Linked DNA regions of Phytoactinopolyspora mesophila. The protein of the gene in region 1 interacts with the protein of each later gene in a pairwise test. Links are inferred from orthologs where the notes say so. Each region holds a gene or a part of one and is shown in the gene's direction. Other genes may lie near its edges.

The links.
Region 2: the proteins of F7O44_RS15150 (region 1) and ndk interact in binary tests that used the Escherichia coli proteins (3 or more experiments, as listed by UniProt). The link is inferred for Phytoactinopolyspora mesophila from one-to-one orthologs.

Annotation. Positions count from the first base shown.
Region 1 is NZ_WLZY01000005.1:50,439-66,007, reverse strand. The notes cover bases 7,532-10,268. They hold F7O44_RS15150 (uracil-DNA glycosylase), read left to right. Parts: upstream 7,532-8,428; coding sequence 8,429-9,109; downstream 9,110-10,268. Other genes in these bases: F7O44_RS15140 (RNA polymerase sigma factor), read left to right, coding at 10,077-10,268; F7O44_RS15145 (cold-shock protein), read left to right, coding at 9,372-9,575; F7O44_RS15155 (MFS transporter), read left to right, coding at 7,532-8,371. In the rest of the region: mshD (mycothiol synthase), read left to right, coding at 1-454; F7O44_RS15180 (RNA degradosome polyphosphate kinase), read left to right, coding at 528-2,615; F7O44_RS15175 (CHAD domain-containing protein), read left to right, coding at 2,612-4,165; F7O44_RS15170 (DUF47 domain-containing protein), read right to left, coding at 4,186-4,797; F7O44_RS15165 (sensor histidine kinase), read right to left, coding at 4,894-6,105; F7O44_RS15160 (response regulator transcription factor), read right to left, coding at 6,141-6,836; more of F7O44_RS15155, read left to right, coding at 7,013-7,531; more of F7O44_RS15140, read left to right, coding at 10,269-10,652; F7O44_RS15135 (hypothetical protein), read left to right, coding at 10,645-11,310; F7O44_RS15130 (glycerophosphodiester phosphodiesterase), read left to right, coding at 11,544-12,263; F7O44_RS15125 (PadR family transcriptional regulator), read left to right, coding at 12,370-13,059; F7O44_RS15120 (ATP-binding cassette domain-containing protein), read left to right, coding at 13,259-14,296; F7O44_RS15115 (ABC transporter permease), read left to right, coding at 14,293-15,066; F7O44_RS15110 (NAD-dependent epimerase/dehydratase family protein), read right to left, coding at 15,186-15,569. UniProt on the Escherichia coli protein: Excises uracil residues from the DNA which can arise as a result of misincorporation of dUMP residues by DNA polymerase or due to deamination of cytosine.
Region 2 is NZ_WLZY01000006.1:155,556-171,086, reverse strand. Bases 4,125-6,823 are described here. They hold ndk (nucleoside-diphosphate kinase), read left to right. Parts: upstream 4,125-5,118; coding sequence 5,119-5,529; downstream 5,530-6,823. Other genes in these bases: F7O44_RS17880 (hypothetical protein), read right to left, coding at 5,558-6,823; F7O44_RS17890 (hypothetical protein), read left to right, coding at 4,125-4,989. Also shown: F7O44_RS17905 (phosphotransferase enzyme family protein), read left to right, coding at 226-1,173; F7O44_RS17900 (TIGR03960 family B12-binding radical SAM protein), read right to left, coding at 1,218-3,143; F7O44_RS17895 (hypothetical protein), read left to right, coding at 3,337-3,840; more of F7O44_RS17890, read left to right, coding at 3,847-4,124; more of F7O44_RS17880, read right to left, coding at 6,824-6,826; F7O44_RS17875 (hypothetical protein), read right to left, coding at 7,336-7,944; F7O44_RS17870 (DUF6571 family protein), read right to left, coding at 7,941-9,974; F7O44_RS17865 (hypothetical protein), read right to left, coding at 10,037-10,375; F7O44_RS17860 (hypothetical protein), read left to right, coding at 10,548-10,862; F7O44_RS17855 (hypothetical protein), read left to right, coding at 10,869-11,972; F7O44_RS17850 (hypothetical protein), read left to right, coding at 11,989-12,570; F7O44_RS17845 (FtsK/SpoIIIE domain-containing protein), read right to left, coding at 12,576-15,531. UniProt on the Escherichia coli protein: Major role in the synthesis of nucleoside triphosphates other than ATP. The ATP gamma phosphate is transferred to the NDP beta phosphate via a ping-pong mechanism, using a phosphorylated active-site intermediate.

The DNA of each region.
Region 1 (15,569 bases):
CCGTACCTTCGTACCCGGACAAGACGAAGCAGCCTGGGTCTCGGCCAACGCCGCCGCCTTCTCCTGGCATCCGGAGCAGGGAAGCCGCACGCTCGCGGACATCCGCGCTGCGGAGGCGGAGCCCTGGTTCGACCCCGAAGGCTTCTTCATCGCCGTCGACCCGGCCGGTGACGTCGCCGGCTTCCACTGGACCAAATGCCATCCGCCAGCCCCAGACCTTCCGGAGGCACGGCCGGTGGGCGAGGTCTATGTGTTGGGCGTCATACCGCGCGCTCAGGGCAGCGGGCTCGGCGCCCATCTGACGGCCCTGGGCCTGGCGCACCTCGCGTCCGTCCCTGGCGTCGACGAGATCATGCTCTACGTCGAAGGCGACAATGCCCCGGCGTTGAAGGTCTATGAGCGGCTGGGTTTCCGCCGGCATTCCGTCGACGTGGCCTACCGCAGGCGCGCCTGAAAGCGATCCGTCAGGTTACCGCCGCATCACGAGGACCAACGCATCTACCTACTGTTCATATGATCATGTCAACATGGGTGATATGGCCCCTGAGCAGTCCACCCCGGAGGAACGCTACCTCGACCGCGAGCTGTCCTGGTTGGCTTTCAACACCCGGGTCCTGGAACTCGCCGAGGATCCAGACGTGCCACTGCTCGAACGGGCCCGCTTTCTCTCCATCTTCTCCAGCAATCTGGACGAGTTCTACATGGTCAGGATCGCGGGCCTGAAACGCCGCATAGCGGCCGGTGTGGCCGTTCCGGCCGCCAGCGGGCTGCTTCCCCGGGGGCTGTTGGAACGCGCCCTCGAGCGCTCGCGAGAGCTGATGACGCGGCAAACCCAGTGTTTCCGAACCGACGTGCTCCCCGCACTGGTCAAGGAGAACATCGAGCTCCCCCGCTGGGACGACCTCGACGCCGCCGAACACGACAAACTCCGCACGCTGTTCCAAGAGCGAATATTCCCCGTCCTCACACCGCTCGCGGTCGATCCCGCGCACCCGTTCCCCTACATCTCCGGGCTATCGCTCAATCTGGCCGTCATGCTCCGCAACCCGCTCAACGAGACCGAGCATTTCGCCCGGGTGAAGGTGCCACCGAACTTCCCGCGTTTCCTGCCGGTGTCCGAACAACGTTTCGTTCCGCTCGAAGACATCATCGCCGCGCATTTGTCGTTGCTGTTCCCCGGCATGCAGATCCAGCAGCATCACACGTTCCGGGTCACGCGCAACGAGGATCTCGAGGTGGAGGAGGACGACGCCGAGAATCTGCTCACGGCGATGGAACGCGAGCTGATGCGGCGCAGATTCGGGCCGGCGGTACGGCTGGAAGTCGAGGAAACGGTCGATCCACACGTCCTGGACCTCCTGCAACGCGAACTCGGTGTGAGCCACCACGAGACGTTCTCACTACCCGGCCCGCTCGACCTCACTGGTCTCAGCGGCATTGCCGACCTCGACCGAGCTGAGCTCAAGTACCGCCCGTTCCTTCCTGCCACCCATCGCGACCTGCCCGACGTCGAGTCAGCAGCGCCGGCGGACATGTTCGCGGCCATCTCCCAGGGAGACGTCCTCGTCCATCATCCGTACGACTCCTTCTCGACCAGCGTGCAACGGTTCATCGAGCAGGCGGCGGCGGATCCCCACGTGCTGGCGATCAAGCAGACGCTGTACCGCACCAGCGGCGATTCACCTATCATCGACGCACTCGTGGACGCCGCGGAGGCAGGCAAGCAGGTCCTCGCACTGGTCGAGATCAAAGCCCGGTTCGACGAACAGGCCAACATCACGTGGGCACGAAAGCTCGAGCAGGCGGGTGTGCACGTGGTCTACGGTCTGGTGGGGCTGAAGACACATTGCAAGCTCTGTCTCGTGGTTCGCGACGAGGCGGGCGGCATCCGGCGTTACAGCCATATCGGCACCGGTAACTACCATCCCAAGACCGCACGGCTCTACGAAGATCTGGGGCTGCTCACCGCCGATCCCGACGTCGCCGAGGATGCCAACCACCTGTTCAACACCTTGTCGGGTTACTCGATCGAGTCGGAGTACCGCCGTCTGCTGGTGGCACCGCATTCGCTGCGTCCAGGCATCCTGAACCGGATCCACCGGGAGATCGAGCATCATGAAGCCGGCCGGCCGGCACGGATCCGGTTCAAGCTGAATTCGTTGGTGGACGAAGAGACGATCGATGCCTTGTACGCCGCATCCCAGGCCGGTGTCCCCGTCGACATCTGGATCCGTGGCATCTGCAGCCTGCGTGCGGGGGTTCCCGGCCTCTCGGACAACATCCGCGCGGTCAGCATCCTCGGTCGCTTTCTCGAGCACTCGCGCATCATGGCGTTCGAGAACGGCGGTCAGCCTGAGTACTGGATCGGTTCGGCCGACCTGATGCACCGCAATCTCGACCGCCGCGTCGAGGTCCTCGTCAAGCTCAACAGCACCCAACATCTAGAGGACCTGAACGCCATGTTCGATCTCGCCTTCGAACCTGGTACCTCCGCCTGGCATCTGCAGCCGGACGGCGTCTGGAAACGCGTTCACACCGGGCCCGACGGCGAACCGCTCGCCGATCTGCAGCAAGAACTGATCGATCGCAAGCGACGCCGGAGGACTGCCACGTGACAGAACCGGGACAGATGTCTCACCCTCACACCGAGCGTGAGGTCGAGCACAAGTTCCGCGTTCATGGGCTGTTCAACGTCCCGGATCTGCATGGTGTCGAAGGCGTGGACGCCGTTGACGACCTCGGCACGGTCGAGCTCGTGTCGTCCTACTTCGACACGCCGGACCTCCGGCTCGCCCGGGAAGGCATCACGCTGCGGCGCCGTACGGGCGACGATCAAGGGTGGCACCTGAAGATCCCGGCTGATCGCACCTCCTCCGAGGTGCGCGATGAGATCCGGTTGCCACTAGAAGCATCCGCCGCCGCTCCGCCGGTGGCGCTGCTCGACATCATCCGGGTCATCGTCCGGACGGCGCCCGTGCAGCTCGTCTCGGTCCTTCGGACGGACCGCTCGAAATTGGAGATTCGGAACGGCAAGGGCAGGCCTGTCGCCGAACTCGTCGACGACACCGTCCATGTGATCTCGCCGGATGGCACTGTCACCGCACGATTCCGGGAGCTGGAACTCGAGCAGCGCCAGGCCGGTAAGGTCCTCGATCACGTCGCCGAAGCCTTGGCCTCAGCAGGCGCGGTCAGCGGCGAGTTCGTGGCGAAGGTCGTGCGCGCGCTCGGCCCTGCCGCTGCCTCGGCAGCTGAGATACCACCGGCCGAGCCTCCACAGCCGGACAGCCCCGCGGGCAGCGCCGCAACCGCCTACGTCGTCAAGCAGGCGCGGGCCCTGCGCGACGCCGACATCGCCTTTCGCCGCCATCCGGAGCAATCGGAAGACGCCGTACACAAGATGCGGGTTGCGGCACGCCGGCTGAGGTCGGCCATCCGTACCTTCCGGCCGCTGCTGGACCCAGGGTGGGCCGGCCACATGCGCGGCGAGCTCGCATGGTTCGCCCGAGGCCTGGGTGAGCTACGAGAGTACGAGGTACTGCGGGCACGGCTGCGCGCCCACGTCACAGAACTCCCGGCTGAAGTACCCGCTGAGCGGGCCCGTCAATATCTGGACGCCGAGCTGGAGACCTCGGTCCAACGCGCCCGGGCCGCCGCATCGGAGTTGCTCGGCGCCGGCCGCTACGTGGCGCTTCATGAGGAGTTCGCCCGTACCGGGGGCCGTCCGCCACTGACCGGCCAAGACCCGGGGCTTGCCCGCGACGTTCTCCCACAGTTGGTGCGCGGGGCGTGGGAGCGGCTGTGGTCCGCCGCCAGTGATCTCAACGGTGAGTCGGACCCGCAGCAGTGGCATGACGTACGGCTCTTGGCCAAGCGCACTCGCTATGCTGCTGAATGCGTCGCCCTCGCACTGGGCGACGATGCCAGGGCGTTCGCCAGGCAAATGGAGCGTTTGACCGAACTGCTCGGCGAACACCAGGACGCCGCCCAAGCGGGCGAGCTGCTAGAGCGCCTCGCTCAACAGTCGCACGACACCGAGACGGCCTTCGGGCTCGGCGCGCTCGCCACTATCGAGCGTGGTTACGCACGGGAGGCCCGGCAGCGGTTCGCTTCGATCTGGCTGCAAGCCAGCCACCCACGATGGCGTGGCTGGTTCACCGCGCTCTAAATGGCCTGTGCTTGAGCCGGTCACGACTCTTTCAGGGCGATCTGTTCGACGATGTTGGCCACCGTCTCGAACCCGTCCACGGCCGATTCCAGGATCTCGATCACGTCTTTGAGTTTGTGCACCGTCAAAGCGTCGTACTCTCCGGAGAAGATACGGGCCAGTAACCGGCGATAGGTCTGGTCGGCCTCGTTCTCCAAGCGGTTGATCTCGATCCAGTACTTCGTGAGCTGGGCGGCGGTCCGTAGCCGCGGCATGGCCTCGGCCGTGAGCTCAGCGGCGCGGTCCAGCACATCCACCATCGCGGCGACGCCGGTCGGCAGGTCCTTGACCCGGTACAACACCATGAAGTCGAGTGCGGCCTCGACGTCGTCGAGGATGTCGTCGAGCCCGCCTGCGAGCCGGTAGATGTCGTCCCGGTGAAATGGTGGTTTGGTCCCGGAGTTGACCCGCTTCATGATGTCGTGGGTGTGCTCGTCACCGGTGTGTTCGATGTCCTTGAGCGTCGCCACCAGGGCGGCTCGGTCGGCATCCGGGGCGAGCGCCTCGGACAACACCCGAACCCCGGCCCGGAGGTTCTGCGCCGAAGCCGTGAACAGATCGTAGAAGATGGGGTCACCTGGTGAAAGTCGCATCCGTAGGCGCACGAGTAACTTCCTGACGAGGGATGGGTCTGGAGGCGGTGCCTCGCATGGCCGGACGGTAGACACGCTAAAGCGTCGAGATGAACCCTAGCGCAACGGACCGCGCTCGAAGTCAGTCATCTTGCTCACATCATCCCTTAAGTGGACCGTGAAGCGACAGCCGTGGTGGTGATTGGTAACCGAAACCGACCCCGAGTGCGCCTCGATGAGACCTTGGGCAATCGCCAGGCCGAGTCCGCCGCCACGCTCGTCGCGTATCCGGGAGTCGTCACCACGGAAGGCGATGTCGAACACCCTCGGCAAGTCCGCCTCTGGGATGCCACCGCACTCGTCGACGACGCTCAGCGACACCGCTCCCTCGTGAATCTCGGTCTCGACCGCGACCGTCCCACCGGCAGGCGTGTGCCGGATCGCGTTGTCGAGCAGATTGTCCAGCGCCCGGCAGAACTCGCGGGCCGATACCTCGACGGCTGGAAGCCGGCCGATCCGTTCGGTGATCTGCACACCCTTCACCTCGGCCGCGGCGTAGGCGTTGGCCATGGCGTCCGCGACCACGTCTCCCAGCCAGACCCTCTCCTTGGCCAGCCGCAGTGCCCCGCTGTTGATCCTGGACAACTCGAACAGATCCTCCACCAGGCCGGTGAGACGCTCGGCATCGGACCGGATCTGCCGGTGATATCTCGAGATGGTCGTGGCGTCGTCGGCGACATCGTCGTCGAGTGCTTCGGCCATGGCCCGGATGGTCGCCAGCGGCGCGCGCAGGTCATGTGACACCCAGGCGATCAGCTCTCGGTGTGAACCTTCCAGCGCGCGCTCCCGCTTCCGCGACTCGTCGAGTTGCCGGTACACCTCTGCCAGCTCGGTCGCGAGCGATCCCAGCTCCCCCGGCCCGGTGACCTCCGGCACGCCCGTGATGACGCCGTCACCACCGACCATGGTCCGGGCGTACGCCCCCACTTGCCGGGTGCCGACGCCGATGTCGTCGCCCATCTGAAATGCCGCGCCCACGGCCACGGCCGCCGCGACGACCAGGACGATGGTCAACGCGACGAGGTCATGGGTGGAGATGAACATGGCGAACGCGGCCGCCACGACGCCGGCCACGGTGACCAGCACTGACGAGAGGGCCACGATCAGCGCCTGCGCCCGCACCGGATGCCCTCTGGAGCGGCGCAGCACCGTCGCGCCGATCACTCCTGCCCCGGCGGAGGCGACCAAGGTGATCCCTAGCAGGATCACCGCCTCGTCGACCGGCACACCGCAGATCACGGCGATGACTCCGGCCACGATCAGAGCCACCACCAGGATGGTCCCTGTGAGAAGCCACCGCCTGATCATGGCTGGAACCGATACCCGACTCCGCGGACCGTCTGGAGGTGCCGTGGCGCGGATGGATCGCGTTCGATCTTCTCGCGCAGCCGCCGCACGTGGACGGTCACGGTGGACGTGTCTCCGAAACGCCACCCCCACACGGTCTCGAGCAGTTCCTCACGCCGGAATGCCCGTCCTGGATTGGCAAGAAAATGAACCAGGAGGTCGAATTCCTTGGCGGTCAACGCGATCTGTTCGCCCCCGAGCACGGCTTCGTGACCGACGACGTCGATCTCGATGCCGCCTCCGGACAGTGTCTCGACCGAACTGTGCGCCACGCCGCCTGTCGAACGGCGCAGTACCGCTCGCACCCGCGCGGCGAGTTCACGTGGCGAGAACGGCTTGGTGACGTAATCGTCCGCACCGATGTCCAGCCCGGTGATCCGATCGCTCTCTTCACCGAGCGCGGTCAGCATCACCACCGGTATCGGCGCTACCTGACGCAGCCGCCGACATACCTCGAGGCCGTCCATGCCCGGAAGCATCAGGTCGAGCACGACGATGTCCGGCAGCGTGGCAAGAGCCTGTTTCAGCCCTGCCACACCATCGGTGGCGTAGTCCACCTCGAAGCCGTCCCGGATCAGGTACCGGCCGACTACGTCTGCCAGCGCCGGATCGTCGTCCACCACAAGCACCCGCGAGGCCGCGTCAGTACTCATGGACTCAACAATCGCCCATCGGCACCCGAGATGTCGCCCCCGCGGGCGATGTTTTCCCACTTCGTAAGGTTTGCGCCCAGGTAGGCAATGGGGCGCTGCCCGGTAGACAACGCGCTCACCGAGCACGGAGCCCGTCTCGGTACATAACGATGCCGTAACATGGTCCGATCCGTTCGGTGCTGTTCAGCGCGGTACAGCTCGAACCGTCCGCACCAACCAGCTCGACCAAGGAACTCTTCCTTTTGCCTGCGCTCATCCCCCTCTCGCGTCCGTCCTCATACCGACCGTCGTCATACCGCAAGGCGAACAGCTTCTACGGCTGGCACATCGTCGCGTACTCGACGATCGCTCTGGCCGCCTCCGGACCCGGGCAGACCGCGGCCGTGTCGGTTTTCATCGATCCGATGATGGCCGACCTCGGTATCTCTCGCTCGGCCATATCCACGGCCTATCTGATCGGCACGCTGGTCGGTGCGCTGATCATGCCGTGGATCGGCCGGGCGCTGGACCGCTACGGTGTCCGGCGCACCATGGCTACCATCGGCGCGGCGTTCGGCGGGGTCCTGGTCTCGCTCGCGGCCGTCAGCGAGATCGTCGGCCTGACGGCAGGGTTCGCCGGAATCCGGATGGCCGGACAAGGGGCTCTGTCGCTGACCGCCACAACGGCGACCGCCCTGTGGTTCACCCGCCGGCGAGGGACCGCGATGGGCATCGTCTCGGCGCTGGGAGCGGTCGGAATATCGATGACACCCCTGGTCATGGAGGGGTTCATCGCAAGCCACGGATGGCGGCTCGCCTGGGCGGTCGAAGGCGTGGCGATCTGGCTGGTCGTCATTCCCATCGCGCTGCTCGGCATGCGTGACCGGCCGGCGGATCTCGGTCAGCTCCCCGACGGCGATACTCCGTCCAGCGACAGCAACGCCGATCGAAACGCCGCCTGGGGAGCAACCGTCGCACAGGCCGTCCGGGCGCCCTACTTCTGGGTGGTCACGGGAGGGGTGGCCGCCTGCGGGTTGTTGTCGACCGCGGTCAACTTCCACCAGATCAGCCTGCTGTCCGAACGCGGCCTCTCAACCACCGCGGCTGCCGGCAACTTCCTGTGGCAAACGATCGCCATGCTGCTGGCCACCCTCGCGGTGGGCGCGCTCACGGATCGAGTCCGGCCTCGATGGCTGATCGTCGGCGCCATGCTCAGTTTGTCGGCCGGGCTCGTCTGGGGCACCCAGATCACCCCTGGGATGTCAGCCGTGATCTTCGGCGCACTGCTAGGCGGAGCAGGTGGCGGGATGCGCGTCCTGGAGGCCGCCACGTTTCCGCGGTACTTCGGTACCGCGCACCTGGGCTCGATCCGCGGGCTGGTCACTGCCATCTCCGTCGGATCCACGGCTTTCGGTCCGCTGATCTACGCCTACGCTTATCAGGTCGCCGGCTCGTACACCACGGTACTGCTGGCCACCGCGCCGATCCCGGTCCTGATCGCCATCGCGGCATTACTCGTACGCCCTCCCGCACCTGCCGTGCGTTCACGGCTGTGATGTGCGCCGTCCGGCACCACGCACCGCCAACGCCGGTCTCCCCTAGAGTTGGACACCATGGCGGAGGCTAAACCCTTGCACGAACTAGTAGAGCCGGGCTGGGCACGCGCACTGGAGCCGGTGGCTGAGCAGATCACCGCGATGGGCGCTTTCCTGCGCTCCGAGATCAACGCCGGGCGCTCGTACCTGCCCGAAGGGAAGAACATCCTGCGGGCCTTCACCCAGCCGTTCGAAGACGTCCGGGTGCTCATCGTGGGCCAGGATCCTTACCCCACGCCTGGACACGCGGTCGGTCTCAGCTTTTCCGTGGCACCACACGTCCGGCCGCTGCCACCGAGTCTGGTCAACATCTTCCGGGAGTACTCCGACGACCTCGGCTACCCGGAGCCCAGCAACGGCGATCTCACTCCGTGGACCGAGCACGGCGTCCTATTGCTCAACCGCGCGCTGACCGTGGCGCCACGACAACCGGCAGCACATCGAGGCAAGGGCTGGGAAGTGATCACCGATCAAGCAATCCGCGCTCTGGTGATGAGGAACACACCATTCGTGGCCATCCTCTGGGGACGCGACGCTCGCAACCTTCGCCCACTGCTAGGCGACACACCATGTATCGAGTCCGCGCATCCAAGCCCGATGTCGGCCCACAATGGTTTCTTTGGATCACGGCCCTTTAGCCGAGCCAACAGTCTCCTCAGTACCCTGGGTGTGGAACAGATAGACTGGAAACTTTCTTAACAGATACGATCCCACATTGTTCACGGTTCGGAAGGACCCTTTGACAAAAAGAGCGAACATCGTATGCTGCGGGTCGCGGGCTCAAGGTGGTACTGTTTCCGCGGTTGCAGTAACAGTTCCTCGCACGTCCTTGACCGCCCGTGGATTGTTATAGCGGGCGTTTTTCGCTTCTCTGTGCCCAGCACGGTAGCGGGAGACGGCAGCAGCAACCGGAGTCGCACCGCGCGGCGCCAAAACACCGTCCCCTAGGAGGACACAGCACATGGCACAGGGAACCGTCAAGTGGTTCAACGCCGAGAAGGGTTTCGGCTTCATCGCGCAAGACAACGGCGAAGCCGATGTCTTTGTGCACTACTCGGCCATCCAGGTTGAGGGCTACCGCACTCTGGATGAGAACCAGCGCGTCGAGTTCGAGATCACCCAAGGCCCCAAGGGCCCGCAGGCCGATCAGGTTCGCCCGATCTGAGCCGACGTTCTCCGTGGCGACGGTAGGTATCGAACGCTACTGCCGACCGCTTACCAACTGCTCGCCACAGCACTCCAGTAGTGGAACGCCCCCTTGCACATAGGTCGCCAAGGGGGCGTTCCTCTGCTTTAGAAAGGCTTACCTCTCCTTGCGAGTTCCTTAACGAGAAATGCACTTGTAGGATCCGTTTCGCAAACGATACTAATTTGTTATGTAATCGAGTTCAATCGGGCAAAACGGCAAACGTGTCGCCCGCCACTGATCCTCTCGCACGAATGTTTCCGGCGATCTGCCGTCTGAAATCAAGCATCCTTGTCGACGATAGGCGCTCTCCGAATAAACCACAGAGAGCATGATCAATACGTGGTCACTTCAGTACGCAGCGCGCCTTTCAACGATCACGATTCCGCTCTGGCAGAAGAACGTGTGCGGGTGTGGCCGAAGAGAATGGCGTTCACGCAATCTCTGTGAGCAGTTCGGTCCGTATCCTCAGACGTGCACATGTTCACCCATGCGGATCGAGCCTCGGATGCCGCTCTGGTCGAAGGTCTCGCACTCGGAGACCATCCGGCAGCGGCGGCCTTCGTGCGCCGATTTCAGGGTGCGGTATTCGGCTTGTCGATATCCATCACGCGAGATTCCGCGCTGGCGGAGGATGTGAGCCAGGAAGTCTTCTTGCGCGCGTGGCGTGCGGCGCATACTTTCGATCCCCGGCGGGCATCCGCACTCACCTGGCTGCTGACCATCACCCGTAATGCCGCCATCGATGCCGTCCGAATACGACGTGGCACCCCCATCGACGACGAGGCGCTAGAACGGCTCGTTCACGATGCGCACAGGGAGCCGGACCCGGCGGTGCCGATCCTGCATCGCCTCGAGGCGGAGCGGGCGATCCGCAGGCTCCGGGCCCTGGCACCGGAACAGGCCCGCGCCGTCGTGCTGGCGGTGCTCGGAGGATGCACGGCCGCCGAGGTCGGCCAGCACGAGGGCATCCCACTCGGCACCGCAAAGACACGTATCCGCTCCGGTCTACGGCGGTTGCGTGCCCTGATGGAGACGGAGGAGCGTCATGACTGAACCACATCCCACCGAGGATTCGCTCCTGGATCTCGCCCTCGGTGACGTCTCCGAACCGGCCCAGCAGTCACTGATCCACCACCTGGCGTCCTGTTCCGACTGCCGCCGGGCTTACGACGGCGTCGCACGCACCCTCGACGACACCCTGGCCGCCGCGCCACATGTCCAGCCGCGCCCTGGTTTCGATCACGCCGTGCTCCAAGCGATGGGTGTGGGCGAAGCCCACCATCAGGCAACCCCACCGCCGCGGCGGATCCGCTGGAACCGGCCTGCCACACTCCTTGCCGCTTGCCTGGCGGGCGTGGCGCTCGGCGTCGGAGGCACGGTGGCCGCCACCACGGCCGGCGATGACGCGCCGGCGGACTCGGTTGCCGCGGCCCCCGGGGCTCCCCTGCAGACCGAGGACGGCGACACCGTAGGCACCGCGGCATTCAGCTACCTCGACAACCAGCGAGTTGTGGTGGTCACGGTCGCCGGCGGCGGAGATGGACACTACGAATGCCGGCTCCGCCTCGCCGACGGCAACGCGACGACACTGGGTGAATGGCACGTCCCCGAGGCCGGCGCCACCTGGGTGATGCCGGTGCCGTCCGCACCGGTGGTCAGCATCGAACTGGTTGACGAGCAGGGTGCGATCTGGTCCACTGCTACGTTGTGACCGTCGTTCGAAACCCCTTCGAGCCGGACGGATGTGCAACGATGCTCGAAAGCTACCGCCACGCCTGACGATCAGACGGGCCGGACGTGACGATGGGCCCTCTTCGACCAAGTCCGGGTGAAGGCTGTCAGCGTGGGTACGTAGGAAGTGTGCCGCCGCACCGCCCTTGAGAGGGGCGTATCGAGCCTCGATAATGGAGTGAGGAAGGCACAGAAGGGAGTCAGGGACACCCCATGACCACCAGCGGCGATCCACGGCACAGCGAGGGCGCTCCCGCATTGCTGACCATCGCTCACCGCGCGGCCAATGACGCGAACATCCTCCGCGAGGCAATCGACTCCGGGATCGATCTCGTCGAGGCGGATGTCCGCTTCTTCAAAGGGGTACCGGAGATACGCCACACAAAGACCCTCGGCCCACGGCTCCTGTGGGAGCCGGGTGAGCTGGTTCGTCGCCGCGATACTGTGGTGCCCACGCTGGCTGACCTCCTCGTGTCCCTCGGAGACGACAGTCAGCGCCTCATGCTCGATCTCAAAGGGCTGCGTCCCGGCCTGGCGCCGGCGGTGGCCAAGGTGCTTCAGGAGCATGCGCCCGGCGTACCCCTCGCCATCTCTACACCGCATTGGTGGATGTTCAAAGCGTTCCACGACCTTCCACACATCCGGCCGATGCTGTCTGCCGGCAGCTGGCCCATGGTCGAACGCCTGCGAGAGCTGATCCGCAAGGACCCGAGCACGTGGCCCACTGCCCAGCCGGTGTTCGCGTGCTCGATTCATCGCACTCTGCTGACGCCGGACATCGTCTCCGAGGTCCGACGCCGGATCGATCACGTCGTCACCTGGCCAGTGGATACTCCGGAAGAGCTTGGGCAGGCCCGAGAGCTCGGTGTCACCGGGGTCACCAGCAAGGACCTCAACCTGCTCAAATCGCTGACCACGAATGGGCGGGCCTGAGCCCTACCTCAGCACGTTCCGTCGTTCGCCACGGCCACTTGACATCGGACACCCGACCCCTAATACTCGAACTCAAGTAACCGGTTCAGTATATTAGGGAGCGTGCATGGCGTCGAAGCGGCCGAGCAATCCACTGGCCCTTGCCGTGCTGACGCTCCTGAGTGAGAAGCCGATGCATCCGTACGAGATGTCGAGCACTCTGCGTGAGCGGCAGAAGGAGGAGAGCATCAAGCTGAACTTCGGCTCGCTCTACTCCGTCGTGGTTTCATTGGAGAAGCGCGAACTGATCGAGGCCACCGAGACAATCCGCGAGGGAAACCGGCCCGAGCGCACTGTCTACCGGATCAGCGGGGCCGGCAAGACCATGATGGTCGAGTGGCTCAGTGATCTGCTCAGCACTCCGGTGAAGGAGTTCCCGCAGTTCGAAGCTGCCCTGTCGTTGATGCCGGCCCTACCGCCGGACGACGTCATCTCCTTACTGGAACGCCGGTTGGCCCAGCAGCAAGAGACATACCAGGCCAACAAGACGCTGCTGGACAAGGGCAAGGCGCTGGGCATGCCACGCGTGTTCAGTATCGAGCACGAATACGAACTGGCACTGCTGAACGCCGAGATCGAGTTCCTCCGCCAACTGATCGACGACATGCGGTCCGGGACGTTGAGCGGTCTGAAGGGCTGGCGCCGGATGGCCGAGCTCCGCTCAGCGGGCATGCCGATGGAGGAGATCGAAGCCGTCATCAGCGATGAATTCAAGGAGGATTTCGCCTGGCTAGAGCATTTAGACGAACTCCGGTGAAACCACGACACCGGGAAAGATGACCCCCAGCCATCGGTGCGCCAACACCGAGGCCAGGGGCCACCACTGAAAACCCTGGAGCCGGACCCGCGTTAGGGGACCTTCCCAAGGCCCTGCAACCCCAAGGATACGAGGTCTTCCGCGACCTCGATGTCACCTGCCGCGGACCCGGTTCCTCACACCATGTGTAAGGAGCTCCATGTCCAGGCACACGCATGCCCTCGACGGGCAAACCCGAACAGCGGGCCGCGAACCGGCCATCGAAGCCACGAATCTGGTCAAGACGTACGGCGGTGGCGACAAGGCCGTGCGAGCGCTCGACGGCGTCAGCTTCACCGTGCCCAGCGGCTCCGTCTTCGGCCTGCTCGGCCCGAACGGCGCCGGCAAATCGACCACCGTGAAGATCCTGACGACACTCACCGCCGCCGACTCGGGGGCGGCCAAGGTGGCCGGGTTCGACGTCAACCGCGAAGCCGCCCAGGTACGGCACGCGATCGGATACGTTCCGCAGAAGCAGTGCTTCGACCCCACCGCCACCGGCCGGGAGAACCTCGTCCTGCAGGGACGGATATACGGCGTCCCCATCACGCAGACACGACAACGAACCGACGAACTTCTCGAACGATTCGGCCTGGCCGAAGCGGCCGATCGGATCACCAAGACGTGGTCGGGTGGGATGCAACGAAAACTAGATGTCGCACTCGGTCTGATCCACCGCCCACAAGTCCTGTTCCTCGACGAACCCACCACGGGCCTGGACCCCGAAGCCAGAGCGGACATGTGGGCGGAGATCTCCGGCCTGGCCAAGGCTGACGGGCTGACGGTGCTACTCACTACGCACTACCTCGAAGAGGCAGATCAGCTCGCCGATCAGCTCTTGATCGTCGACCGGGGAACAGCCGTCGCGGCCGGCACGCCCGAGGAACTCAAGGCTCTGCTGGACGGCGACACCATACAGGTTCACCTGGCCGACGTGGACACCCGCGAACACGCGCAAAAGGTCATCGTCGCGGTAGACGGCGTCCGAAGCGTCGAACTCGACGCCTCGACGCTGCACGCCCACGTCGCCGACGGCGCTTCGGCGCTTCCCAAGGTGCTGACCGCGCTGGCGTCCGCTGGCGTCCGGCTGTCGTCGATCACGGCCGCGCGGCCGTCGTTGGATGACGTCTATCTCCAGTTCGCCGGCCGCTCGTTCCGCGCGGCCGACCGCGCCGGCACCGAGGAGGAAACCAAATGAGCACCATCGTCAAACATTCGACGTACCTGACCGGCCGTTCGGTGCGGATGCTGCGCCGTGAGCCGATCTACGCCGCCTTCACCCTGGCCTCACCGCTGGTCTGGTTGCTGCTGTTCACTCAGCTGTTCCAGCGGGTGGTCGACGTTCCCGGGTTCGGCGACATCGCGTACATCGACTACATCACCCCGGGCATCGTCATCATGACGGCGATGATGAACGCCGGCTGGGCCGGAACCTCCTTCATCGACGACATGAGCCGGGGGGTCATGGACCGGAACCTGACCTCCCCGTTGAGCCGGACCGCGCTGATCGTGGGGAATCTGGGCTATAACGTGCTCATCACGATCGTCCAGTCCGCGGTCATCCTCGGCGTCGCGTTCCTGATGGGGGCACGCCCGGAGAACGCGCCTGGGTTGCTCGTCCTCCTGGTCTCCGCGATCCTCGTGTGCCTGATCTTCGCGGCGTTCTCGTGCACCATGGCGTTGCTGCTCGGAACGCAGGAGTCGTTGATCGGAATCTTCCAGTTCGTGGCGATGCCGCTGCTGTTCCTGTCGACCGTGCTGATCTCCCGCGACCTCATGCCCGGCTGGCTGGCCAACGTCGCGTTGTTCAACCCGGTGGACTGGGGCGTGGTCGCGGGCCGCGAAGCGCTGGCCACCGATCCCGACTGGAGCGTGGTCCTCGGCCGGGGTGCGCTGCTCATCGGCCTGACAGTGATCTTGAGCTGGCTAGCCACTCGAGCATTCCGGGCGTATCAGCGACGAGCCTGAGCAGACCGGCGTCACCGTGTGTTGATCATGGGCCCACGCACCCCCGTAACCTCTGAACGGCCGCACGGGCCCATGATCAACGTCTTTGCTGGTGCTGATGCGCGACGACCCGTCGCACATCAGCCGGCGGGCTGCAGGGGCGGGGTCGGCGCTCCAGCGCCGGCGACCATTCCGCCGAACATCTCCTCAAGAGCCTCCAGTCCGGTCCATCTCGGCCGCCATCCAAGCTCTCGCTTGATCCGCGTGACATCGAGTGTGGGAAGGTTCAACACGAGATTCAGCAGCGCCTCGTCGGCACGAGCCAGCCTCAGCCTCCAGGCAACGCCGAGCGAGGCCCGGGCAACCACCGCGGGAATGGTCACCCGGCGGGCGTGGAACAGATCAGCGATCATCGCGGCGTCTACGACGGGGTCCGCGGCCACGTTGTACGCCCCGCGCGCCTCGTTGTTCATCAGTGCGAGCCGGTAAGCCTGTGCGGCGTCGTCGGTATGAACCGCCTGGAA
Region 2 (15,531 bases), on another replicon or contig:
AGTATCGCACACGATCGGGCAAACCCGTGGATGACGACTCCCGGTGGCCCCGCCACTCCGCCACGCGCATTCCCAGCCAGACCCTAGAGCTGCGGCAATCCCGCAGGTAGCGGAGCCGTGATCGCATGCGCCCGGCCTTTGCGCCCGCGGGCTGAATTCCGCGGCGAAACCTGTCCCGCTACGGTACGAAGGTGAAACTCGCCGCGCGATCAAGAAGGGGGCATCATGGCTTCCGAAACGGCAGCTGATCATCGGAATGTCTTCGACTATTTCCAGGCCCGCGACGTGCCCACAACCTCGGTTTATCCATATGCGCCGGTATTCCCATGCCGGGTAGACGAATACGACGCCGTGATCAAACGTACCCGCCGCTCGTCCGATGCTGCCCAGGCCATCGCCGGCTGGACTCGGCAAGCAGTCGAGCGCGGAGTTTCGGTCGTCGCGCCGCTGGAGCTGAACAAGACCAACCCAGCCCTGATCCAGGACGAACACTGGGTCGCGTATCCATTCATCGTGGGTACCGTTTACACCGCGAGCCCTGATCAGATCAGTGCCGCCGGAGAACTGCTGGGGCAGCTCCACTCGGCGACAACCGAGCTGACGCCGCCACCGTTCTCCTGGCCGGACCCGGATGCCGAGTCCGTCGCAGAAGACCAGGAAGCACTGCGCAAGATCGTAGCGCCGCACGCACCGGCCGCGGCGCGGCGGCTCGGCGACCTGGTCAACCGCTTCCCCCAGGAGATCCTGCCGGTGATCCGCGAAGCCGGCCTCCCGGAATCGGCCATCATCACCGACTACAAGGCGAACAATCTGATCTACGGTGCCGACGGTCCGGTGTTGATCGACCCGGACAACGCCGATTTTGGTCCTCGCTTGTTCGACCTGGCTTTCGCCGCGCTACAGTTCCACACCGAGCACCCCCCTGGTCCCGGCTGGTTGTTCACCACCGAGGAGTGGAGCGCCTTCGTTGCCGGCTACAGCACACACGTGAGCTTGACCGACGCCGAGCGTGATCTGTGGCCCTTGGTGGTCGAATACGTGCTCAGCGAAGAGAGCGTCTGGACCCTGATCGAGTCCGACGACTGGGAGGATCCGCACGAGCGCGCGTTCTTACTCGACCTGGCAGCCGCCGAACCCGCACGGTTCCCGCTCCCCGCGCGGGACGTCCCATGATCATTGGCACTTAGCCACCGGATTCGGTGGTCAAGTGCCGATGATCATGAGACCACCGTCAGAGGCAGAAGCTTCGCTCCGGTTGGTCCGGTCTGGATCTCGGTGCCCATCTGCGGGCAGACACCGCAGTCGTAGCACGGCGTCCAGCGGCAGTCGTCGACCTCGATCCCTTCGACGGCGTCCTGCCAGTCTTCCCACAGCCATTCCCGGTCCAGGCCGGCATCGAGGTGGTCCCAGGGCAGAACCTCGTCGCGTTCGCGTTCACGGGTCGTGTACCACGCGAGGTCGACCGGCTCATCGGCTAAGGCCGACTCCGTGCGTTCGGTCCAGTGGCTGTACGAGAAGTGCTCACTCCAGCCGTCGAATCGGCCACCGTTCTCCCACACCGAGCGGATGACCCGGCCGACTCGGCGATCGCCACGCGAGAGCAGGCCTTCGATCATGCTCGGCTTGCCCTCGTGGTAACGAAGGCCGATCGCCTTGGCGTAGCTGCGGTCCGAACGGATCGAGTCCCGCAACTTGTGCAGCCTCGCGTCCACGACCTCATGATCAGCCTGGGCCGCCCATTGAAACGGCGTGTGCGGCTTCGGCACGAAACCGCCGATCGAAACGGTACAGCGGATGTCGCGGCGGCCGGACACCTCGCGTCCCTTGTCGATGACCCGCTTCGCGAGGTCACCTATGGCCAGGACATCGTCGTCGGTCTCGGTCGGCAGACCGCACATGAAGTACAGCTTGACCTGGCGCCATCCACTGCCGTAAGCGGTGGCCACGGTCTGGATGAGATCGTCTTCGTCGACCATCTTGTTGATGACTCGCCGCATCCGGTCCGTGCCGCCTTCGGGAGCGAAGGTCAACCCGGAACGGCGGCCGTTACGCGAGAGTTCGTCGGCCAGCGTCACGTTGAAGGCGTCGACGCGGGTGGACGGCAGCGACAACGAGGTGTTGGTGCCTTCATAGCGGTCCGCGAGCCCTTTGGCGATGTCGCCGATCTCACTGTGGTCGGCGCTGGACAAAGACAGCAGGCCGACTTCCTCGAAGCCGGATCTCTCGACACCGGTCTTGACCATGTCACCCACGGTGGTGATCGAGCGCTCACGCACCGGGCGAGTGATCATGCCGGCCTGGCAGAACCGGCACCCTCGGGTACAGCCCCGGAAAATCTCCACGCTGTAGCGCTCGTGGACGGTCTCGGCCATCGGGACCAGTGGGTTCTTGGGGTACGGCCAGCTGTCGAGATCCATGACCGTGTGTTTGTGCACCCGCTCCGGCACGCCGGGACGGTTGGGAACCACCTGCTTGATCCGGCCATCGTCCAGGTAGTCCACGTCGTAGAACTTGGGCACGTACACTCCGCCACTGGCAGCCAGGCGCAACAGGAGCTCGTCCCGGCCGCCGGGGCTTCCCTCCGACTTCCATTCCCGCACCACCTCGGTGATGGCGAGCACCACTTCTTCCCCGTCGCCGAGCACAGCGGCGTCGAGGAAGTCGGCGATCGGCTCCGGGTTGAACGCGGCGTGCCCGCCGGCGATCACCACCGGATGACGTTCGTCCCGCTCCGCCGCGTCCAGCGGAATGCCGGCCAGGTCCAGCGCCGTGAGCAGGTTGGTATAGCCGAGCTCGGTGGCGAAAGATACACCGAGCAGGTCGAACGCGCCGACGGGACGATGTGAGTCGACGGTGAACTGACCGATGCCGTGCTCGCGCATCAGCGCCTCGAGGTCCGGCCAGACCGAGTACGTCCGCTCGGCCAGAACGCCCTCGCGTTCGTTCAGCACCTCATAGAGGATCTGAACACCCTGATTCGGCAATCCCACTTCGTAGGCGTCCGGATACATCAGTGCCCAGCGCACCTGGGCCTCGTCCCACGGCTTCACCACGGCGTTGAGCTCGCCCCCGACGTATTGGATCGGCTTGCTCACCAACGGCAGCAACGGCTCCAGCTTCGGAAACAACGACTCGATGGGCATGATCGTGTTACTCCAGATGACCAGGGGACGGCTATCGAGTCTACGTGAATCCGCTGGCGAGCGCCGAAGGGACTTGCCCGGGTGCGTCACTTCAGGCCCAACGCCATCGGCGGTCTCACTTGCTTGTTCCACACAGGTATGTACGCTACGGGTAGTTATACCCAGAGTCAGACCGGCATGGAGGGCCGTACGCGTGTCGGATCCCCACTCCCAGGTGCCAGAGATCGACGTCCCTGTCCCGGACAGCCCGCCCGCGTGGGATGACGGCACGCTACCCAGCCATGGCCGGATCAGTCCGCCGCAGTTCGAGATTCCCGAAAGCCGGCCGCCTGATTTCCCCGAGGTGCCGACCGACCACGTCAGCCGCGAAGAGCTCGAGATCGCGCTGGAACGGGCCCGCCTCGTCGCTGACGACTGCGCGAGCATTCTCAAACCGGCCATCCAGGCGATGCACGACGGCGCTTGGGTGAGCCGCCGGGGGGACCAGTTCTCGTTGGAGCTGGAGGATCACGCCCGCGTAGCCGCGGATTCAGCGGCCGGCACGGTGCAGGTCATCCAGAACGCGCTCGACCAGTTGATCGGCACCGAACCCGACGTTGACGAGCCAACGGACCCGTTCGTGATCGTGGACCCGGAGTTCCAGATACCGGAGCATTGCACGCCGGACCTGTCCAGCTCACCGCGGACGGAGGTTTAACTCGCGATGCCGGCCAAAGCACGCGGAGATTTCTCCGACTCGAGCGGCAAGCTGGTCGGAGGGCTGGACAAGTCCCCCGTCGACGACCTCGCCGAGGCCGCTGGATACGACCCCGGGTACACCCCCTCGTCCAGGTCGTACGGCGGCTCAGGATCCAGCGGCGGTTCCGGATCGGGTAGCGGAAGCACTGGCGATTCGAGCGGCGGTTCCGGGCGGCACCGCAATTCAATCGACGACGACGCCGCCACGGACACGACAGATTCCAGCGGCGACGCGGGCAGCGATGACGATGCGGACGACGATTCCGAGTTCAGCGGCGAAGCGGACACGGACGAGGACACCGAGGACGTCGATTCCGACGATGCCGAGGACGACCCCCAGAGTGAGGACGAACCCGGCGACGACGGCTCTGACGACACACACGGGGAACACTCGCAGCCCGAAGACGACCACCACACAGGTAACGACAACGACGACGACACCTCGCACCACGGACGCGTCTCGATCGACATCCAGGCGATGACCGCCTTGATCGCCGCCATGGAACGGGCTCGGGACCAGATCCCTGAGTTCGAGGCCGAGCTCCGGAAGATCCTCAGCGACGTCGAGTTGATCGAGTTCCGCATCCCGGAGGCACGCGGGCTGGGCGCCGTTATCGCCTGGATCGAAGAAGAACTGCCTGGCCTGCGGCGTCGTCTCGCGCTGGCGCAGGCTATCGAGAACGGGGAATTCCGGATCGAGCCAGACGCCCCGCGCCAGCCCCGCCGGCCAGTGGCGTACCCGGAAGATCGTGTCCCCGACCACCAGCCGTACGTTTCCCGTGAGCGAGGGCAGGAGTCGGCGGTGTTGTTCACAGCCCAATCGGCTGACCCGAAGGCAGAGGACCTGATCGCCAAGCTCAAGGGGAATGAGCACGACCCCTACTTCGCGCACGCCTTCACCAACGACGCTGATCCCCGTGCCGTCGCCGAAACTGTCGAGGCTGCCCGGCGATCGGACCCGGCCAAAGCTGAGGAGCTCAACAGCCTGCTGGAATCCACCGTCCAGACAGCCGGGCGAGGCACCGGGGAACTCGCACCGGAAGACGATTTCGGTGACCAGTGGTCTCAGTTCGCCGACGACGCACCGCCGGCCGCCGCGCCTGCCTAGGACGTCACCTCCAGGCGACTGACGGCACGCTGGGCCAGGACCACCATGGCTAGTGTCACGGGGCATCGTCCTACCCGGTAAGCTCTGGCCTCGTCGCCGTAAGCAGACCTACTGAGGGGGCCCGCCGCCGTGTCCGAGCGCACGCTCGTCCTGATCAAGCCCGATGCCGTCAGCCGTGGACTCGTGGGCGAGATCCTGTCCCGCTATGAGCGCAAGAACCTGACCATCGTCGCCATGGAACAGCGCACGATCGACTCGGCGCTGGCTGATGCCCACTACGCCGAGCATGTCGAGAAGCCCTTCTATCCGGGCCTGCGTGACTTCATCACCAGCGCTCCGCTGGTCGCTCTCGTCCTCGAAGGCGACCAGGCGATCGACGTTGTCCGCAAGATGAACGGCGCCACCGACAGCCGCGTCGCCGACCCGGGCACCATCCGAGGAGATCTGTCGATCTCCAAGAGCGAGAACCTGGTACACGCCTCCGACTCCACCGAGTCGGCGAAGCGCGAACTCGCTCTCTGGTTCCCCGAACTGGATTGAGGCCGTCGACGGCAAGAACCGCGCAGCGTCACGCGTCTGATGACACCGTCGCGCGGAAGGTCACGATGATCGATTCGTTGGATGCATGGTCGTAGGCCGCCACCACTGCGGTGCCGTCATCCAGCAGAGTCATGCCATCGCCAACCAACGTGGCCGTCACCACCCGCTCCTCAGGTGACACGTAAACGCCGGCGAAGTTCTCGGCTTCATCCGCGGCCGCGTCCGCGATCTGCTGCGCGCGGTCCGTTCCGCCCTGGACGGACCACAAGTAGCGCTCACGGATGTCCGGGGCGGAAGGCGGGTCGCCGAATGTGGCCGCCAGAATGCCGCCGTCACGAGCCATTGACGGGCTGACGAAATGCCGCAAGTTGGAGCGGAATTCCACCGTAGGAGCGATCAAGGAATCCGCAAGCAATCCCTCCGCCGAAAGCCTCGGCAGGCGCGGGGATCCGCTCGGGGAACCGAGTCGCACCGAAAGTTCGGAGCCCTCACCGAGTTCAAGCACGCTGCGAGTGGTCTGGAGCAACACCTCACCTCCAGGGCTGACACCCAGCAGCACCGGACCGAGCAGCGGGATGGAGGTCGCTGGTGTGTGCTCGTCCGGAAAAGCCGCGCGATGCACCTCTCCCCGAGTGGGGAGAGGAGCGTCCGGTTCAGGCGGTGTGCCGGCAACCGTATGCAGGATTCCGTCTTCGACCCGGCGCACCAAACTCACAACTTCGTAGCCGGCCCCGGCGATTTGTTCAACAAACACAAGCCGGTCTTCGTGATCGACGGCAACATCGCTGACACGTCCAAGCGGTGCTTCGTCCGCGCGCTCACCATCCGGCGTGGCTGGACGCTCAGCGGCCCCTTCGGCAGGCACACCGAAGGCGGGTTCGATCTCGCCCTCGGTAGTCAACGAGTAGACCGAGGCATCTGCGAACTGGTCTCCTGGCGCCCCACGAAGCAACAAGTAGACCTGATCGGATGCGGGAGCAATGTCCACTATCTCAATCGCGCCAGGTGGAAGTTCAGGGGACAACAACGTGATGTCACCCTCCGCTGACACATGGGTCAGCCTGTCGTCGTCGAGAACGGCCCACACCGCGCCGTCCTCACCCGGCATCAGACTGGTCAACCGACCCGGCAGGAGCGCTTCGGAGCCCGAGACGGGCTCGTCGGCTGGTGTCTCGCCACCGCCGCCGGCGAGCAGATTCACCTCGAATCGCTCGGTGTCTGGATCGGAATCCGATGTACAGGCGGTCAACCCGGCAAAGGCCAACATGAGTGCACTCACTAAGATCCGACGAGACATAAGGCAGAGTGTAGGAGTCGCGTGTGCGCAACATGCGTACCGGGAAGCTCCTTGCCGCTCGGTCAAATCACGAGCCGTCCGCAAGATCATCGTGTTGACCCATGGCTTCCCCGCAACCCCGGCAAAACGCTCAGCCGGCTCCACCCGGCAAGCGTACCTGCGTTCTATCGGCGACACCGTTCTCATCAACTTCCTGGCCTCCCCCACCAGCGACCAGGGGCACCTCGAACCGCCCCGGATCGGAGTCCCCCGCACGCCACCGGGAGAAGAAGAGATACCGGAGCGGCCACAAGGATTCGCAGACGATGACGCATGCGGAGAATCTAGGTTGGCTTAGGCTCGTAGCAGCTAACCCAGGAGACACCATGAGCGGCGACAGCCCGGTCTGGACCGGGTCCAAGGCACGCGAGATTCACGACGACTATCCGGCGCCGCACGCGGCAATTCATGCGGAACCGGCCGATCTAACCCGCAGAAGGAGCCGCACACGGCGCGACTGCTCGCGACATTCACCGACTGGGCGGATCGCCCGGCAGCGTCCACTCGTCACTGATGTTCAACGTCTGAACCACCTGTTGAGCGATCGCCGCAGCATCGGCTTCGCCGTCACGGCCCTCTACGGGCATGGTGATCCATACGTCGATCAGCCGGTCGCCCCGTACCAGCCATGCCCTGGCGGTGTCGCCGCGTGAACCGTCCGGACGATTCGCGGTCTGTTTCCACGAAAAGCCCAGCCCGTCTTCCTCCGGCAGCTGGTTGAAGTCCTCATTGCGAAGGTCTTGCTCGAAGCCGCTCATCTTGGCGCCTTGAGCCCAGTCGACCGAGACATCCAACGCGTCAGCGTCCTGTCCGTCCAGCGCAACGTGGCAAGCCGCGTACACGAGTTCGCCCTGGCCGTCCCGGGGTGCGTCCCCGCGTGTCACCTCGAAATCGTCCGTGCCGAGAGCTAGCGCCACTGTCTGCCTGGGGAGGAACTCACAGAGCCGTTCCCCCTCAGGCGGGACGGCTGGTATATCCGACAGATCCATCTCGGTTTCGCCTCCGTTGTCATCACCGCTGCATCCGGCCAGCAAGAACGCCCCGGCCGCGACCACCAGAACGGCTACGCGCCGCATCATCGTTCAGCCATCCCCAACCCGTCGTTGAGACTCTCGGTGAACGACGGGTAGATGTGTGTATTCAGGAAGTCGTCCAACGGGAACTTCGTTCGCTTCCAGTGCAGGTAGGCATCGCTGTCGAAGTCGATCTGAGGCGGATCGCTGCCGGGAACGAGGGCATCCTCAGGAGGAGCCTCATACCGTGTCCCATCCGGGCCGCCATTGGCCTCCTCGATGTACTGCTCGTCCCAGTAGCCGCTGGCGAGCATCTGATTGATGATCATCTGCTCGAGCTGTTCCTTCTCCTGACCGGACAGGTCGGCGAAGTCTCCGCTGGCAGTCTGCTCGCTGCTGCCGATCTCGTCCTTGATCTGAGACGTGATCTGATCAAAGGCGAACTTGGACCATTTGCCGGCGGGGCCGACACCGGGCACCGAAGTGAGCGCGTCGAAAACCTGGGCCTTCATCTCCGCACGTTTCTTCTCGAGCTCCTCCTCGTCCAACGCCCCGTGATACGCACCATTGATCACCCAGCCGAGTGCCGCGGCCATCTCGTTGGTGGCTGTGCTCAGCAACGGCACGTTACCGCCGGTGAGCATCGCGACCGGCGCTGGCGGCGGGGTCTTGTCGTCCAACGATTCGTCCAGTGCGACAGCCATCCGCCATTGAGATGCGCCGGATACACCCGCCAGCACGGTCTCCAGCTGTTCCTCGTTGCCGTCCTCGCCGAACGTTCCGAGAATCTGCTCGATCAGCTCGGGATCCATGACCACGCCGTACGGTGCACCGTCACCGTACAGATCGGTCTCCGGTGACACCGTCCACGAACTCCCAAAAGCCGAATCAGTTTTTTCGCTGTTGGCGACCCGCAAGAGGTCCGGAGAATAGCTGGCCAGCATGTTCGCGACGCTGTCACGCATGCCGTTCCACATCTTCCAGCCGTCGTTGGTGCGGGTTTCCTCGCCAATCAGCGCAAAGGTCTGCCCGGCAAGCGCCGCCGAGAGTGACCCGTCCATACCGTCATCACGATAGTAGGTTGTGGCCGCTTCCAAGGCTTCGCCGAAGTACCCGCCGTTGGTGTGGTCGGTGGCGTAGTCCCAGGTCCGTTCCTGCAGCATGTACTGCATCCGTTCCCGGACCCGCACGTCTTCGCCGTTGATCTCGAGCGTGACCATCGGTCCACCGTTGAAGAAGTTCTGCGAAGCGTCCGGATTCTTGCCCAACGCTGCCATGTAGGACGCCATGACGTCGATGACCGGCTGGCCATTGGTGTCAAGGATGTTGTTCATCGGTGCTTTGGGGCCCCACACGGGACTGCCGTCCGCGTCACGCTCGTACGCGTAGATCTCGTCCCCGATATGTCCGAGGAAGTCGGTGCCGTACTTGCCCTGTTGCATCAACAAGGCAAGGTACTGTGCCTGGCCTTGGGGTGCGTCGCCGCCTTCTTGCCACGATTCGTCCGTCATCGCATCAGCCCACGACTGCGCGTAGCTCTCCGGCATCGCCAGGTCGCCGGTGTTGCGGGTAGCCGTGCCGATCGTTGCGCCGATCACCTCGAAAGCGCGGTTGCGGAGGTTCAGATCAACCTCGGTGGCATCCACGAGTGCATCCTGGAAGTCCATGAACTCGGCCAACTGCTCCGGGTCGGCATTTCGGGCGAACCCGGCTGCGAAGTAGGGATCGTCCATGTTGGCTTCGATCTCGGCTACGACGTCGGGATCCAGCGGCTCGTTGCCTTCGAGAAGTGCTTCGGCTGCGTCGGCGCCATTTCGCTCGGCTTCGTCGGGCGGAACGTCGGAAATATCGGTGTCGTCCGCCAGCTCGACATACCCGGCGGGCCATTCCGGCTTGGGCTCGAGTTCGATCGCTTCGGCTAATGCCAGCCGCCGCCGGACGTCCGGGAGCTGCTCATCCGCCCAGTCGATCGCCGCCTGAACGTCCTCGCCGACCGTGTGATCGACTTCGTAGGAGTGAAGTTGATTCCCGAGCACTCGCCGGGCGTCACGCAGATCCTGCCGGCCATCGTCGAGGGCAGTCACCAGGTTCTGCATCTCGGAAATGATGATCTTAGCTTTAGCCATCCGTCATCTCGCAGTCCGACGTCGAGGAGCCATCAGTAAGGAATGTTCCCGGAGCTGGGGTAGCTGCCGCCCACGCTCCAGCGCGCCTTCGGATGGTCGTCCGGCACCTCATCCGGCTCATTGTCATGAGCGGTCTGGAAGGCATCCTCGCAATCGTCACCCGCTTCGCTCGAGTTTCGCTTGTGGTCTCGCAACTCCTCGTCGAAGACGTCGGCTGTGGTGCTGACCCAGGCCTCGTTCTCCAGGGCCGTCACGACCGCTTCCAACGCACCGTCGATGTTTCTGACCTGTTCCCGGACACGCGGCAGCACGTCGCTGAGGGCGAGCTTGTATGCGTTGTCCACCAGCTCAGTTTCGTCATCACCACTCATCGACCGCTCATCACCATCCAGAGGTCACGACCTCATACTCACGCTTCGTGCAAATCATCATCAACTAGTCCCGCAGGCAGCAACACGCTACCCGGACATCCGTATTCTGTCAGCACAAGGCGGCGTATACCGGCTACGCCTAGAATGACGGCGTTTCCCGAGAGGAGAGCCGATGTGCGGCGAGGGCGAACGTCTGGTACCCAATCCCTACGTGACCGCTCTAGAGCGGTTGAAGTCGCGGGCCGAGACGGCTGTGGCCGACACACCGAACATGGACGGGCCGGCCGAAGCGATCGGCGACGGCCCGGCATGGACCGGCTCCGCCGCACGTGACGTCCACGACGACTATCTCGCGCCCCACGCGGATCCGGTGCGCTCCGCGCTCAATCGACTCGTCGAGGACATCGAGAACCGGAAGTCCGCGTTCGAGCCTCTGGTCACGGAGGGTCTCGCCGAAGTCCTCAGGATCGAACTGGAGATGTGGTGAGCGACGTTGACTGACGACTACGCTTCGATCGACGTCGACGCGCTCGAGGCCGCGGTCGACGATCTCGACGCGACCCTGACCGGCGTGCAAACCCTGATCTCACCGCTGGAACGCGATTTCGAGCGGCTCGGCGTGGACATGTCGAACCTGCGCAAGCTCCTCGATGCCCAGGAGGATCTCGAAGAGCTGATTCCGGAACTCCGGGAACGTCACCGCCTGGCCCGGCAGTTGCTCAGCGAATACAGTTCCCATCCCGCTTTGGGCGGCGGCACCGTCGTCGGGTTCACCGGCGATCTGGTCGACGACCTCGACCTGGTTCACCGTGCCGATGTCAACGAGAGCATTGAACTGCTCCAGGACGCCGGTGTCATCGACGAATACGCCACGGTGCTGCACCGGGAGTGGATCTCATGGACACTCCAGTCGGGTCTCAGCCCCGAAGACATGGTCGAGCGGGCCATTCAGGAAGGCGTCGACCAGAACACGTTCGACATCTTGCATGACGTGACCCTCTGGCGCACGCCGGACGGGCGGCCCTACGGCCGCATCGAGAACGCCGACGACGCTGAGGCGATCGCCCGCGCGATCGAGCTGCTGAACGGCGGCGAGCCGAGCCTCAGCGACGAACGCCGCGATGCCAACAGCTGGTCGTACTCGACGATGTTCGGAATGGGTAACGGCGACGCCGGCCTCGTGCTGAACAACGGCGGCGCCCTGGTCGCCACCCCCGAGGGAATCCTGATGGCCGCTCCTGGCCCCAAGTCTCTCGATGTCATCCCCAACACCGTCGACCTCTTCTCGCTCCGCGGTGGCACCATGTGGGGCGAGATCTTCGTGCTCAACGGTTCCCACGACGATCCCGCCAGCGTGCTCGAAGACACCATCACCGATGGAGTGCCGCCGCCTGGTTCGGGCGCGCCGAGCCTCGAACGGCTCCTCCGGCACGAACGGGTTCACGCCGAGCAGTGGGCCCGGCTGGGCTATACCCGCTTCATCTGGGAGTACGTCACCAATGGGCCGAATAACCCGTGCGAACATCCCCTCGAGATCGAAGCTGGGCTTGCCGACGGCGGCTACACCTGCACCTGCGGAAACAGCTGTGTCCCCTAGGCCCCCGCGCCCCAGGGTGGCGAATCGGACCCATTGGCGGTGGGCGGCCGCCGTCGTCGTCGGTGTGCTCGCCGCAGGGTGCGACGCACCGTGGTCGGCGCCACAGGGGCCGCTGACAGCAGGCGGCGCCAGAGTCGACGACGAAGGCCGGTTCGAGTTCTGGCTCGGCGCCGAATGCGGCGGCGTCGGCCGGATCAGCGTCGAGCTGACCGAGCGCGACGGCAACCGGCGTGTACTCGACACCTGGCATCTCAGCGCCGACGACGCCGGCGGCGAACTCGAGTACATCACCTTGGGGACCACGCCGGACGGCTTCACCGAAACCACGCCACTGAACACAGACTGGACCGAGGCGGACCTCGTACGCATCAGCGTCCACCCGGCAGACCCCGAGCGGTCCGCGGACGGCGAGGGCCGGTTCTACCCGGCCGTCCCCATCCGGGCAAACATCTCCGTCGATTCTTTTCTGCGCGGTGCCGACGACAACCACGATCAGTGGTACGTGCAGGACCAGGGCTGGTACACCGAGGCCGAGTATCTGGAACTCGGCGACAGCGACGACATGATCCACCCGTACTGCGATGTGCCCGACGCCTGACCCGCCTACTTTGCCTTGACCTCAGCCACCTGGACGAGCTGCCACTGCCCAGCGGCCACGTAGATGCCGCGGCCCGGGGGCATGCCGCTGGCCAGGGATCGCGGCAACTTGATGCCGAAGTGATCGCCGTCGCTCGCGGACCCCGGCGACAACAGCACACCGGATCGTGATTTCTTCAACGCCGCGACCGGACCACGATACGAACTACCCAGGTCATCCGTAGTGCCGGAGGCCACGATTACGCTCCCGGAATCGCGGAGCTTGCCCAGATGTTTGGTGATGGCGTCCACCAGCCAGCCGTCCACGCCAATCAGCTCGATGTCGTCGATCAGCAACGCCGACGGCGGCGCGTCCTTGGCCGGGACGATGCCTTCCATCAGCTCGAGCACATCGTCCTTCTTCGACTCGAGGTCGACGACGCCCAGGACGCCCTCGTGTTCACCCAGATCACGCAGCGGGCTGCGCCGCGGCGTCACCAGGATCACCCTCCAGCCGCGCTCGAGAATGGACGTCGCCACTGTCAGCAGAGTGGCGCTGCGGCCCGCCCGGCGCGGTCCGAGGATCAGCATGCCCGGCCCGTGATCGATAGCGTCCAGGGTTCGCAACGTGAGTGTGTCGCCGCCGACTGCCACCGGGAGCTCGGTATCGGCCAGCGTCCGCTCCGCCAGACCGAGAGCGTCGTCCAGGGTGATCTTCGTCGGCAGCGGGTCGACCCGGAACGGGCGCTGCGACCGCGGCAGGTCGGCATATCTCTCGGTTGCTTCCCGGCCGATCTCTTGCAGCGCGGCTACCTGCGCGGTACCGGCGTCGTCCTCGGTGAGCAGTGCGACCTGGGTCTCCCGGATGCCGTCGGCCCGGAACGCGCGGCCCGGCTCCATGTGTTCTGGAACCTCGCGGCTGATCAGACCGATCGCCCCGAAGTCGGACGCCTCGGTCATGCGCAGCATCAGTTTGTCGTCCAGCATCGCCGCCATCCGCCCGACGAGTCCGGAGCGATCCGCCGTCATGACGACCTTGATACCCGGCCCGGCGCCTTCCTGCAGGATCTGCTGCCACAGTTCCAGGAGACGGCCGTTGTCGTAGGTTTCGAACGCCTGCTTGAACCCTTCCCATCGGTCGAAGAGCACGATGAGGTACGGCAGCCGCTTGTCTTCCGGTGCGTGCGCCCGCTGTTCTCCCACGTCGGCATATCCCTGCTCGGCCAGCAACTGCTGCCGCCGTGCGATTTCGCCCCGTAGCCGTGAGGTGAACCGGCTCAGGCGATCAGGCTGGTCGCGGGTGACCACCGCTCCGGTGTGTGGCAGCCCAACCATCGGCAGCAGGGCGTTGTTGCCGCAGTCGACCCCGTAGAGATGAACGTCGCGCGGCGATACCTCGCGTCCGATCACGCCGGCCAGCGCCCGCAGCACCGTGGACCGGCCACTTCGCGGCGCACCGATCACCGACAGGTGCGATCCGTCGGAGACATCGAAATAGGCGACCGAACGGCGCTGCTCACTGGGGATGTCCGACATGCCGAAGGGCAATCGGATCTGATCGCCGGAGCCCACCGAGGCGCCTTCCTCAGTGAACAACTGGTCGAGGGTGATGATATCGGCCAGGGGCGGCAGCCACGGCGGCGGCGGGGCTTTGATGCCCGTGCGCTCGGACGCCTCGGTCACCGCCTCTACCAGACTCGCCAGGTCGGTGGGGATGCTGACGTCTTCTTCGGCCTGAGCTCCCCCTTTGGCCTCTGGCGGACGCCCGATACTCTTCCACGACATGTGCCGCGATCCGACGGACGCGCCCGCATCAGGCGCGAGTGGCCGGCCACCGACGCGAGCGGACTGGAATTGGTACAGCGCCGAATGCCCGAGCCTGGCGTAGGCCCGGCCGGGCAGCGACTTGGGGATCTCCGCCGACTCACCGGACTCGATCACGTCCTGGCTGTCAGTGCGGTCGGTGACCCGCAACGCGATGCGCAGGTTCGTGTTCGACTTGATCTCGGCGCTGACGACACCCGCGGGCCGCTGCGTCGCCAGGATCAGATGCACTCCGAGCGACCGGCCTCTACGCGCGATGTCCACGAGACCCTTCACGAAGTCCGGGAGCTCCGCGACCAGCGCGGCGAACTCGTCGATGACGATCATCAGCCGCGGCATCGGCTCGTCGTCGGGGTCCTTGCCGGCGAGATAGTCTTCGATGTCCTTGGCGTCGGCATGCGCCAGCTGGTGCTCGCGGCGATGCAGCTCAGCGGCGAGACTCGCCAGGGCGCGCGTGGTCAGGTGACCATCGAGGTCGGTCACCATACCGACGGTGTGCGGCAGGTGGTTGCAGTCTTTGAACGCCGCACCACCTTTGTAGTCCACCAAAACGAAGGTGAACTCGTCCGGCCGGTTGGCCACCGCCAGCGCGGCGATGATGGTCTGCAGCAGCTCCGACTTACCCGAACCGGTAGTACCCGCGACCAGGCCGTGCGGCCCGTCCGCGCGGATGTCGATGGAGAACGGACCCTCGGAACCCTCGCCGATGACCACCCTGGTCGCCCGGCCCACCTGGGACCACCAGCGTTCGATCGCCTCGGGCGTCACCGGATCGAGCTTGAGCACATCGAGCAGCCGGCTCGAGGTGGGCAGCGTCGAGGACAAGTCCTCAGAGCTGACGTCCTTGATGGGAGCTAGTGCGCGGCCCAGGCGCTCACACCAGCCAGGCGGAACGATGTCCGCGCGGACACCCTCAACCGTCTTGACCTCGGTGACCCGGACGGTGGTGGAGTTGCCGGGGCCGACGTGGACCACGGCGCGGCATTCCTCCGGCAGCTGTTGCTCCTCGGTGTCGATGCAGAGAAACAGCATGCCGAGCGCCGGGCCCTCGTGCAGCAGCGTCACGAGACCCGGGATCAGCCGGATCCGGCGAGCCCCGTCGAGGACCACCAGCACCGGCGGGAAAGTGGAGTTGCCGCTCCGGCCGCCGGAGAGCGCG